DNA from 2 places in the Streptomyces avidinii genome. Region 2 is predicted to be linked to the other one. Evidence: riboswitches for the same ligand, from Rfam matches in the RefSeq annotation. Region 2 holds a riboswitch; the other holds the start of a gene.
What was found. A riboswitch is a leader RNA that binds a small molecule or an ion and turns the genes downstream of it on or off. The one in region 2 is predicted to bind cobalamin.
Positions count from the first base shown of each region.

Region 1: linked by a shared signal. The riboswitch ahead of OG373_RS14385 (ribonucleoside-diphosphate reductase subunit alpha) and the one ahead of metE (5-methyltetrahydropteroyltriglutamate--homocysteine S-methyltransferase) in region 2 are both predicted to bind cobalamin.

Region 1 covers NZ_CP108863.1:3,323,308-3,328,560, forward strand. The annotation lists gene OG373_RS14370 (carbon starvation CstA family protein) at 1-1,985, shown strand, start outside; gene OG373_RS14375 (CstA-like transporter-associated (seleno)protein) at 1,982-2,179, shown strand; gene OG373_RS14380 (GNAT family N-acetyltransferase) at 2,293-2,790, shown strand; cobalamin riboswitch at 2,835-2,964, shown strand; gene OG373_RS14385 (ribonucleoside-diphosphate reductase subunit alpha) at 3,107-5,253, shown strand, end outside.
Region 2 covers NZ_CP108863.1:1,148,588-1,153,840, reverse strand. The annotation lists gene metE (5-methyltetrahydropteroyltriglutamate--homocysteine S-methyltransferase) at 1-1,841, opposite strand, end outside; cobalamin riboswitch at 2,004-2,230, opposite strand; gene OG373_RS05270 (amino acid permease) at 2,593-4,017, opposite strand; gene OG373_RS05265 (hypothetical protein) at 4,223-5,203, opposite strand.

The sequences.
Region 1 (5,253 bases), 2.2 Mb from region 2:
ACCGCGTACTGAAGGTGGACGCCACCCGCGCCACCCCCGCCGAACGCCTTGACAACGGTGTCGACTTCCATCCCACCGACCGCCGGGTGCTCTTCGGCCACCACTTCGCCGCCGTCGCCGGCGCCGGTCCGCTCGTGGGACCCGTGCTCGCCGCGCAGATGGGCTACCTGCCGGGCACCATCTGGATCGTCGCGGGCGTCATCTTCGCCGGGGCCGTCCAGGACATGGTCACCCTGTTCTTCTCCACCCGCCGCGACGGGCGTTCACTGGGCCAGATGGCCCGGGACGAGATCGGTCCCGTCGGCGGGGCCGCCGCCCTGGTCGCCGTGTTCGCCATCATGATCATCCTGCTGGCGGTGCTGGCCCTGGTCATCGTCAACGCCCTGGCGCACTCGCCCTGGGGTGTCTTCTCCATCGGGATGACCATCCCGATCGCCGTCTTCATGGGCTTCTACCTGCGCGTCCTGCGGCCGGGCCGGGTCACCGAGGTCTCCGTCATCGGCGTCGCGCTGCTGCTGCTCGCCATCGTCGCGGGCGGCTGGGTGGCCGAGTCCTCCTTCGCCGGGACCTTCACCCTGGAGAAGGAGACGCTGGTCATCTGGATGGTCGTGTACGGCTTCCTCGCATCGGTCCTGCCGGTGTGGATGCTGCTCGCGCCCCGCGACTACCTCTCCACCTTCATGAAGGTCGGCACCATCGCGCTCCTCGCGCTCGGCGTGGTCATCGCGATGCCCACGCTGAAGATGCCCTCGGTCACCGACTTCGCGGCGAGCGGCGACGGACCGGTCTTCGCCGGGTCGATGTTCCCGTTCGTCTTCATCACCATCGCCTGCGGCGCGCTCTCCGGCTTCCACGCCCTGGTCTCCTCGGGAACCACCCCGAAGATGATCCAGAAGGAGACCCAGGTCCGCATGATCGGCTACGGCGCGATGCTGACCGAGTCCTTCGTCGCCGTCATGGCGATCATCGCGGCCTGCATCATCGAACCCGGCCTCTTCTTCGCCGTCAACTCCCCCGGTGGCGTCATCGGCACCACCGTCGAGTCCGCCTCCCAGGCGGTGACGAACTTCGGCTTCGCCATCTCCCCCGAGGCCCTCGCCCAGGCCGCCAAGGACGTGGAGGAAGCCAGCCTGCTCTCCCGCACCGGCGGCGCGCCGACCTTCGCACTCGGAATGTCGGAGATCTTCTCCGCCGTGATCGGCGGCGCGGGCATGAAGGCGTTCTGGTACCACTTCGCGATCATGTTCGAGGCGCTCTTCATCCTGACGACGCTCGACGCGGGCACCCGCGTGGGCCGGTTCATGCTCCAGGACACCCTCGGCAACGTGCACAAGTCCTTCAGGGACGTCAGCTGGAAGCCCGGCGTGTGGTTCGCGAGCGCGATCGTCGTCGGCGGCTGGGGCTACTTCCTGTGGGTCGGCATCAAGGACCCGCTGGGCGGCATCAACCAGCTCTTCCCGCTCTTCGGCATCGCCAACCAGCTGCTCGCCGCGGTCGCGCTGGCCGTCTGCACCACGCTGCTGGTCAAGTCCGGCCGGCTCAAGTGGGCCTGGGTGACGGGCGTTCCGCTGGTCTGGGACGCCACCGTGACCCTCACCGCGAGCTACCAGAAGATCTTCTCCGAGGACGTGAAGGTCGGCTTCTTCGCCCAGCGCGACAAGTACCAGGCCGGAATCGACGCCGACAAGGTGCTGGCGCCGGCCAAGAACATGGACGACATGCACACCGTGGTCACCAATGCCACGGTCGACGGCGTGCTGTGCGCCTTCTTCGCCGTCCTGATCATCGTGGTCCTCGCGGACGCGGCCCGGACCTGCCTGAAGGCCGTCCGCAACCCGGAGTCGGCGACCCTCTCCGAGGTCCCGTGGACCGAGTCGAAGATCGTCGCCCCGGCCGGTCTGATCGCCACCGCGGACGAGCGGGCGGAGCTCGCCGCGGCGGGCCCGGACGCGGGCGGCGGACACGTCAAGGAGCCGGTGGCGTGAGCACCGTACGGAGCGCGCTGGCCAGGGCCCGGTTCTACGTACGGGAGTTCTCGGGCGAGGCCGCGTACGACCGGTACGTGGCCCACGCCCGCTCCCACGACCCGGACGCGGAGGTCCTCACCCGCCGCGCCTTCGAACGCGCCCGTACGGACGCGCGCGAGGCGGACCCCCGCGAGGGCTTCCGCTGCTGCTGAGCCGCCCCGCGCGCCGAAGGCCCCGCCGGTTGCTTCCGGCGGGGCCTTCGCGCTGTTCAGCCGTCTCCGGCGACGGCGCCGCCCGCCGGCACCCGTCCTGCACACTCGACCGCATGGACATGGTGATCAGAACGGTGGTGCCCGCCGACTACGCGGAGCTGGGCGAGATCACGGCGCAGGCCTACCTCGCCGACGGGCATCTGGACTTCAACGAGGACGACGCATACCTACACGTGCTGCGCGACGTGGCCGGCCGGGCGGCCTCGGCCGAGGTGCTCGTCGCCGAGCGGGACGGGCGGGTGCTGGGCGGGGTGACCTTCGCCGCGCCCGGCAGCCCGCTCGCCGACATCGCCGCCCCCGACGAGGCGGAGTTCCGGATGCTCGCGGTGGCCCACGCGGCGCGCGGCCAGGGCGCCGGCGAGGCTCTGGTGCGGGCGTGCATCGAACGGGCGCGGGCCGTCGAGGGGGTCACGGGCATCGTGCTCTCCACCCAGCGCAGCATGGCCGGCGCCCACCGGATCTACACGCGCCTGGGCTTCGTACGCACGCCGGAGCGGGACTGGGCGCCGATCGAAGGCCTGACACTCCTCACGTATCGGCTCAAGCTGTAGCCACGCCGACACTACATGTGGGGGTTGCCGCATCGGGCCGCCCCCACATGTATGCTCATGCCTGCTGTCGCCGCAGGGGAATCCGGTGAGAATCCGGAACTGTCCCGCAACGGTATGAAGTGTCCGGCATCCGGACACCAAGTCCGATGACCTGCCGTCAGCGCGCCCGGCTCGACCGAACCGGGTGCCGACACGTCCGGGCCTCGCGGTTGGGCCGGTGGACGCCATGCGGGGTACGCGTTCCTGTCGCGCCCGCATGCGCCCGCTCGCGCCCCGCTCCGCCGATGACCGGGCCGAGCGAGGGAGAGCTCCCGCCGTGACCATCGCGCCTTCCGCACCGCGCGCCGAGTCCACTTCTGGCGACAACACCGAGGGCCCGGGGGCCACGCTGCTGCGTACCCTCACCGAACTGACGGCGGACCTCCCCGACACCGACCCCGGCCGGGTCGCGGCCTCCGCCCTGCGCGGCCGCAGCTCCGCCGCCGACGATGCCGAACTGCGCGGGCTGGCCACGGAGGCCGCCGCCGGTCTGATCTCCGAGGACCCGGCCTACTCCCGGCTCGCCGCCCGCCTGCTGACGCTGGCCGTCCGGGACGAGGCCGCGGGCCAGGGCTCCACCTCCTTCTCGGCCTCCGTCGAGGTCGGCCACCGCGAGGGCCTCATCGCCGACCGCACGGCCGAGTTCGTGCGCACCCACGCGAGCCGCCTGGACTCGCTCGTCGAGCTCACCCTCGCCGAGGGCGCCGACGACCGCTTCGGCTTCTTCGGTCTGCGCACCCTGCACAGCCGCTACCTGCTGCGCCACCCGATCACCCGTCAGGTCATCGAGACCCCGCAGTACTTCATGCTGCGCGTGGCCTGCGGCCTCGCGGCGGACGACAGCGTGCAGGCCGTGGAGGAAGTGGCCTCGCTGTACCGGCTGATGAGCCGCCTGGACTACCTGCCGTCCTCCCCCACGCTCTTCAACTCCGGCACCCGGCACCCGCAGATGTCCTCCTGCTACCTGCTGGACTCCCCGCTGGACGAGCTCGACTCGATCTACGACCGCTACCACCAGGTGGCCCGGCTCTCCAAGCACGCCGGCGGCATCGGCCTGTCGTACTCCCGCATCCGCGCCCGCGGTTCGCTGATCCGCGGCACCAACGGCCACTCCAACGGCATCGTGCCGTTCCTGAAGACCCTCGACGCCTCCGTCGCCGCCGTGAACCAGGGCGGCCGCCGCAAGGGCGCCGCCGCCGTCTACCTGGAGACCTGGCACGCGGACATCGAGGAGTTCCTGGAGCTCCGCGACAACACCGGTGAGGACCAGCGCCGTACGCACAACCTGAACCTCGCCCACTGGGTGCCGGACGAGTTCATGCGCCGCGTGAACGCCGACGCCGAGTGGTCGCTGTTCTCCCCGGCCGACGTGCCCGAGCTGGTCGACCTGTGGGGCGACGACTTCGACGCCGCCTACCGCAAGGCCGAGGCGGACGGCCTGGCCCGCAAGACCATGCCCGCCCGCGACCTGTACGGCCGGATGATGCGCACCCTCGCGCAGACCGGCCAGGGCTGGATGACCTTCAAGGACGCTTCCAACCGCACGGCGAACCAGACCGCCGAGCCGGGCACCGTCGTGCACTCCTCGAACCTGTGCACCGAGATCATCGAGGTCACCAACGACGGCGAGACCGCCGTCTGCAACCTCGGCTCGGTCAACCTGGGTGCCTTCGTCGTGGACGGCGAGATCGACTGGGAGCGGATCGACGAGACCGTCCGTACCGCCGTCACCTTCCTCGACCGCGTGGTGGACATCAACTTCTACCCGACCGAGCAGGCCGGCCGCTCCAACGCCCGCTGGCGCCCGGTGGGCCTGGGCGCGATGGGCCTCCAGGACGTCTTCTTCAAGCTGAAGCTGCCCTTCGACTCCCCCGAGGCGAAGGCCCTGTCCACCAAGCTCTCCGAGCGCATCATGCTGGCCGCCTACGAGGCCTCGTGCGACCTCGCCGAGCGCAGCGGCCCGCTGCCGGCCTGGGAGCAGACCCGCACCGCCCGCGGTGTCCTGCACCCGGACCACTACGACGTCGAGCTGAACTGGCCGGAGCGCTGGGAGGCGCTGCGCGCCCGCGTCGCCGAGACCGGTATGCGCAACTCCCTGCTGCTCGCCATCGCCCCGACGGCGACGATCGCCTCGATCGCCGGCGTGTACGAGTGCATCGAGCCGCAGGTCTCCAACCTCTTCAAGCGCGAGACGCTCAGCGGTGAGTTCCTCCAGGTGAACGGCTACCTGGTGGAGGAGCTGAAGCAGCTCGGCGTGTGGGACGCCCAGACCCGCGAGGCGCTGCGCGACGCCTCCGGTTCGGTCCAGGGCTTCAGCTGGATCCCGGCCGAGGTCCGCGAGCTGTACCGCACGGCGTGGGAGATCCCGCAGCGCGGCCTGATCGACATGGCGGCGGCCCGTACGCCGTTCCTGGACCAGTCGCA
Region 2 (5,253 bases):
TCGACCTGGATGACCGAGGTGCCGGCCGCCTCCAGGTCGCCCACCTCGTCGCGCAGGGCGAGTGCCACCTGGCGGGCGGTGTCGCCGAGGGGCTGGTCGTCGCGTACGAAGGACCAGGCGAGCATGGTGACCGGGCCGGTCAGCATGCCCTTGACCGGCTTGGTCGTCTGCGCCTGGGCGTACGAGGTCCAGCGCACGGTCATCGGCTCGGGGCGGGAGATGTCCCCGGCCAGCACCGGCGGGCGGACGTAGCGGGTGCCGTAGGACTGCACCCAGCCGTGCTGGGTGGCGAGGTACCCCGTCAGCTGCTCGGCGAAGTACTGCACCATGTCGTTGCGTTCGGGTTCGCCGTGCACCAGGACGTCGATCCCGGTCTTCTCCTGGAAGGAGAGGACCTCGCGGATCTCGTCCTTGATCCGCTCCTCGTACCCGGCGGCGTCGATGCGCCCGGCACGCAGACCGGCGCGCGCGGTGCGCAGCTCGTTCGTCTGCGGGAACGACCCGATGGTGGTCGTGGGCAGCAGGGGCAGGCCCAGGTGGGCGCGCTGCGCGACGGTCCGCCGCGCGTACGGCTGTGAGCGGCGTCCGTCCGCGTCGGTGACGGCGCCGGTACGGGCGCGGACGGCCGGGTCGTGGGTGATGGCGGAGCCGGCGCGGGAGGCGAGGTCGGCGCGGTTGGCGGCGAGTTCGGCGGTGATGGCGTCCGTGCCCTGGGCGAGGCCGCGGGCGAGGGTGGTGATCTCGGTGGTCTTCTGGCGGGCGAAGGCGAGCCAGCGGCGGATCTGCGGATCGATGTCGCGTTCGGCGTTGGCGTCCAGCGGGACGTGCAGGAGGGAGCAGGACGCGGCGACGTCCACCCGGTCGGCGAGGCCCAGGAGGGTGCCGAGGGTGGTCAGGGACCTCTGGTAGTCGTTGATCCAGATGTTGCGGCCGTTGACCACACCTGCGACGAGCCGCTTGCCGGGCAGGCCGCCGACGGCGGCGAGGTCGGCGAGGTTCGCGGCGGCGCCCTCGGTGAAGTCCAGCGCGAGGCCCTCGACGGGCGCGGCGGCGAGCACCTGGAGGGCGTCGCCGAGCCGGTCGAAGTAGGAGGCGACGAGCAGCTTGGGCCGGTCGGTCGGTGCGCCGAGCTCCCGGTAGGCGCGGGCGGCGGCGTTCAGGTCGGCCGGGGTACGGTCCTGGACCAGGGCGGGCTCGTCCAGCTGCACCCACTCGGCGCCGGCGGCGTGCAGGTCCGCCAGGACCTGGGCGTAGACGGGCAGCAGCCGGTCGAGCAGGGTCAGGGGCTGGAAGTCGGCGGCCACGCCCGGGGCGGGCTTGGCCAGCAGCAGGTAGGTGACGGGGCCGACCAGGACCGGGCGGGCCGTGTGGCCCAGCGCGAGCGCTTGTGTCAGCTCGGCGACCTGCTTGGTGGAGTCGGCGGTGAAGACGGTGTCCGGGCCGAGTTCGGGGACGAGGTAGTGGTAGTTGGTGTCGAACCACTTCGTCATCTCCAGCGGGGCGACGTCCTGGGTGCCCCGGGCCATCGCGAAGAAGCCGTCGAGCGCGTCCGCCTCGACGGCCGCGCGGTGCCGCTCGGGAACGGCGCCGACCATGACACTGGTGTCCAGGACGTGGTCGTAGTACGAGAAGTCACCGGTCGGCACCTCGGTGATGCCGGCGTCGGCCAGCTGCTGCCAGTTCGAACGGCGGAGGTCGGCGGCGGTCTGCCGGAGGGCGTCGGCGGTGACGCGGCCCTTCCAGTAGCCCTCGATGGCCTTCTTCAGTTCGCGGTTCTGTCCCTGGCGGGCGTAGCCGTAAACGGTGGCTCGTGCTGCCGCGGTCGCGGGCTTCGCTGTCACGGAACTCTCCTTCGCGAGATGTGTCCTGAACATCCCGCGGACGGGACGCGGACGCGAAGGGAACGACAGAACGGGCGGCCCACGTCGCGGAAGATGCCGCACGTGCCGCTCGTTGTGTACGCCGACCCGCCCACGAGGTCACCGGAATGGCCGCATGCGAACGGTCGCGTGCGGGCAACGGGCAGGTCTTCGGACTCGCGGGCACGCCTGCCGGTCTCCCGGCGGGCACCTACTGGCCGTCGCTTCCCAGGACCGTTGTCCGGTCCCAGTGCGTATGACGGCGGTCGTTCCCGCTCACCGCTGCGGGGCAGTCCCGGATTCCCACCGGGTTCCCTCTTACGACGCATCCCGCCTGGCGGACGGGGCGAACCAGCTGCGGAAACCACCCTAGGCGGACTCGCCGGAGCGTGACTAAAGCCGTCCACATGCCGGACCGCGAAAATGAGACAGCCCAGCCGTACCGCTCGGCCGGCAAAGCGGCCGGGCGGTACGGCAGTTCGCCGCGGAGTCGTTGCCGCGGGCGAGCACGAGCCGGTCCGACAGCGCCTCCAGCCGGTCGGCGTCCGGGGCGTAGGACATGAAGGCGGCACGATCCGCCCGACGGAGCAAGGGAGGTCGGCCATCGTCCGCCCGGCGCGTGCCGCGGCCTGCGGCGGAAGCTCGACCGGTGCCTGCGGCCCGGCGGCGTCGCCGGTCGCCCGTGCGGCCGGACGTGACGCGCGTCCGGCCGCACGGTCTCGTGCCGGGCGGGTCAGACGATGTCCTCGGCGATCTCCGCCTGTTCGCGGGCGTTGCCGTAGGCCGACGGGGTGCCGTACGAGCGGCGGGCGACGTACCACCAGACGCTGGCCAGGACCAGGACCACCGCCAGGGCGATCACGGCGTAGTTCATGGAGTCGATGGTGACCGGGGACTTCTGGGGCAGGCAGAAGAGGACGGTGACGAGCGCCACCCAGACGACGGCGATCCAGCCGATCGGCTTGCTCCAGCGGCCCAGGCTCCAGGGGCCGGGCTCGAAGCGGTTGCCGGCGCGCAGGCGAAGGTAGATCGGGATGGCGTAGGCCGGGGTGATGCCGATGACGTTGATGGCGGTCACGGCCCCGTAGGCGGTGGCGGAGTACAGCGACGGCAGGGCCAGTACGCCCGCTACGGCGACCGCGAGCCAGACGGCCGGTACCGGCGTCTGGGTCCGGCTGCTGACCTTGCGCCACAGCGCGGAGCCGGGCAGTGCGTTGTCACGGCTGAACGCGAAGACCATCCGGCTCGCGGCGGCGACCTCGGCGTTGCCGCAGAAGAGCTGCGCGACGATGACGACGAGGAGCAGGGCGGTGGCGCCGCCCGAGCCCAGCGCGTCGATGAAGATCTGGGCGGGCGGGACGCCGGTGGCGCTGCCCTGGACGGCCGCGTAGTCCTGGATGGCGAAGGTGAGGCCGGCGAGCAGGGCGAAACCGGCTATCCAGGAGACCCAGATGGCCCGGACGATGCCCTTGGCGGCGGAGACGGACGCGTTGGAGGTCTCCTCCGAGAGGTGCGCGGAGGCGTCGTAGCCGGAGAAGGTGTACTGGGCGAGCAGCAGGCCGACCGCCGCCACGTAGAACGGGTTGGCCCAGCCGGTGTCGTTGACGAACTCGGTGAAGACGAACGAGGCCGACTGGTGGTTGTCGGGTACGAAGGCCAGGGCGCCGACGATCACGGCGACACCGCCCAGGTGCCACCAGACGCTGATGGAGTTGAGCACGCTGACGAGGCGGACGCCGAAGAGGTTGAGCGCGGCGTGCAGCAGCAGGATGCACAGGAAGATCAGGAAGGTCGAGCCGGGGGTGGGCACGAACCCGAAGCGCAGGTTGAGGAAGGCGCCGGTGAACAGGGCCGCGCCGTAGTCGATCCCGGCGATGGCGCCGAGCAGGCCGAGCAGGTTGAGCCAGCCCGTGTACCAGCCCCAGCGGCGTCCGCCGAGCCGGTCGGCCATGTAGTAGAGCGCCCCGGAGGTGGGGTAGGCGCTGGTCACCTCCGCCAGGGCGAGGCCCACGCAGAGCACGAAGAGGCCGACGCCGACCCAGCCCCACAGCATCACGGCCGGGCCGCCGGAGCCCATGCCGAAGCCGTAGAGGGTCATGCAGCCGGAGAGGACGGATATGACCGAGAAGCTGATGGCGAAGTTGCCGAAGCCGCCCATCCGGCGGGCGAGCACGGGCTGGTAGCCGAGTTCCCTGAGCCGTTGTTCCTCGTCCTGCTGGGGTGGGGCCTTGCGATCCGGGCGGGCTGCCCATTCGGTTCTGGACACGGCGGTACCTCCGGGGGTCTGTGGAGCACGGGGGACGGTGGAGCCTGGGGGTGTGGGTGGAGCGAGCGGGGCCGTGCCGTGGGGAAGGAGGCGGGGGTCAGTTCCGGCCGGCCAGGCTGCGAGACCTGGCCTGCAGGAACACCTCCTCGGCGAGGGCGCGGTCGGCCGGGTCACGGGTCCGCTGGGCCCATGGCACGGTGGTCCAGTAAGGCCCGATGGTGTCGAAGACCCGGGCCGCCTCCTCGAACTGGAGGGCTCCCCACAGGGCATGGGCGAGCTGGTTCAGATCGAGCGGGGAGGCGCGCGGCAGGTCGGCGTGGTGGAACCAGGTGTCCATCGCGTGCAGGGCGTCGCGGACGGCGTCCTCCGCGACCCAGTGCAGGTCGAGTGCCCGCTCCTGGCCCCGTTCGCGCCGGTAGCGCTCGACCCTTACGTACAGCGGCAGGACGTGCAGGGGAGATCCCGGGGGTGCGGAACCGGCCGCCCAGTGCACGAAGTTGGCCGCCTCGGAGAGCGGTCCGGGCGTGCCCGCGTACACGAACTGGAGCATGCGGTGGTACGCCTCGCGGTTGTGCGGGTCGCGCTTGTCGGCCTCCGCGAGGATGCCCCAGGGGCCCGGGGGCAGCATCGGGCCGGGTGGCGCGATCCGGTGCTCGGCCATCTGCCGGTGGTCGTCGAGGAGGGCGAGGGCGAGCAGGCAGACCCAGGGCACGGGGTCGGCGGGGCTGATGCCGGCGGCCTCCCGGCAGGTTTCCCAGGCCTCCTGCCACAGCTCACCGGTGCGGGGGTGTCCGGCCCGGTGGGCGCGGACGGCCCGCTCGACGGTGACGCGCGTGTGCATCACGAGTGCGGCGACGCTGTTCGGTTCCTCGGCCCGCCAGGCCTTGACCACGTCGGATCCGGCGGAGACGGCGGCGAGGACCTGGGTGCGCTGGGTCCACAGCCCCCAGCCGTCGGTGCGTTCGAGTAAGCGCGCCATCGACACCCAACGCCCGCTGCGCACGTCCTGGGCGGCGGAACGCAGCTCGTTGTCGTGGCCGGCCGGATGGTAGACGGGCCGGAAATCGCTGCCCGCCATCACCTCGTCCCGGGCGACGGGCGGCGACGGCGGCCCGGTCGGGCGTGTGC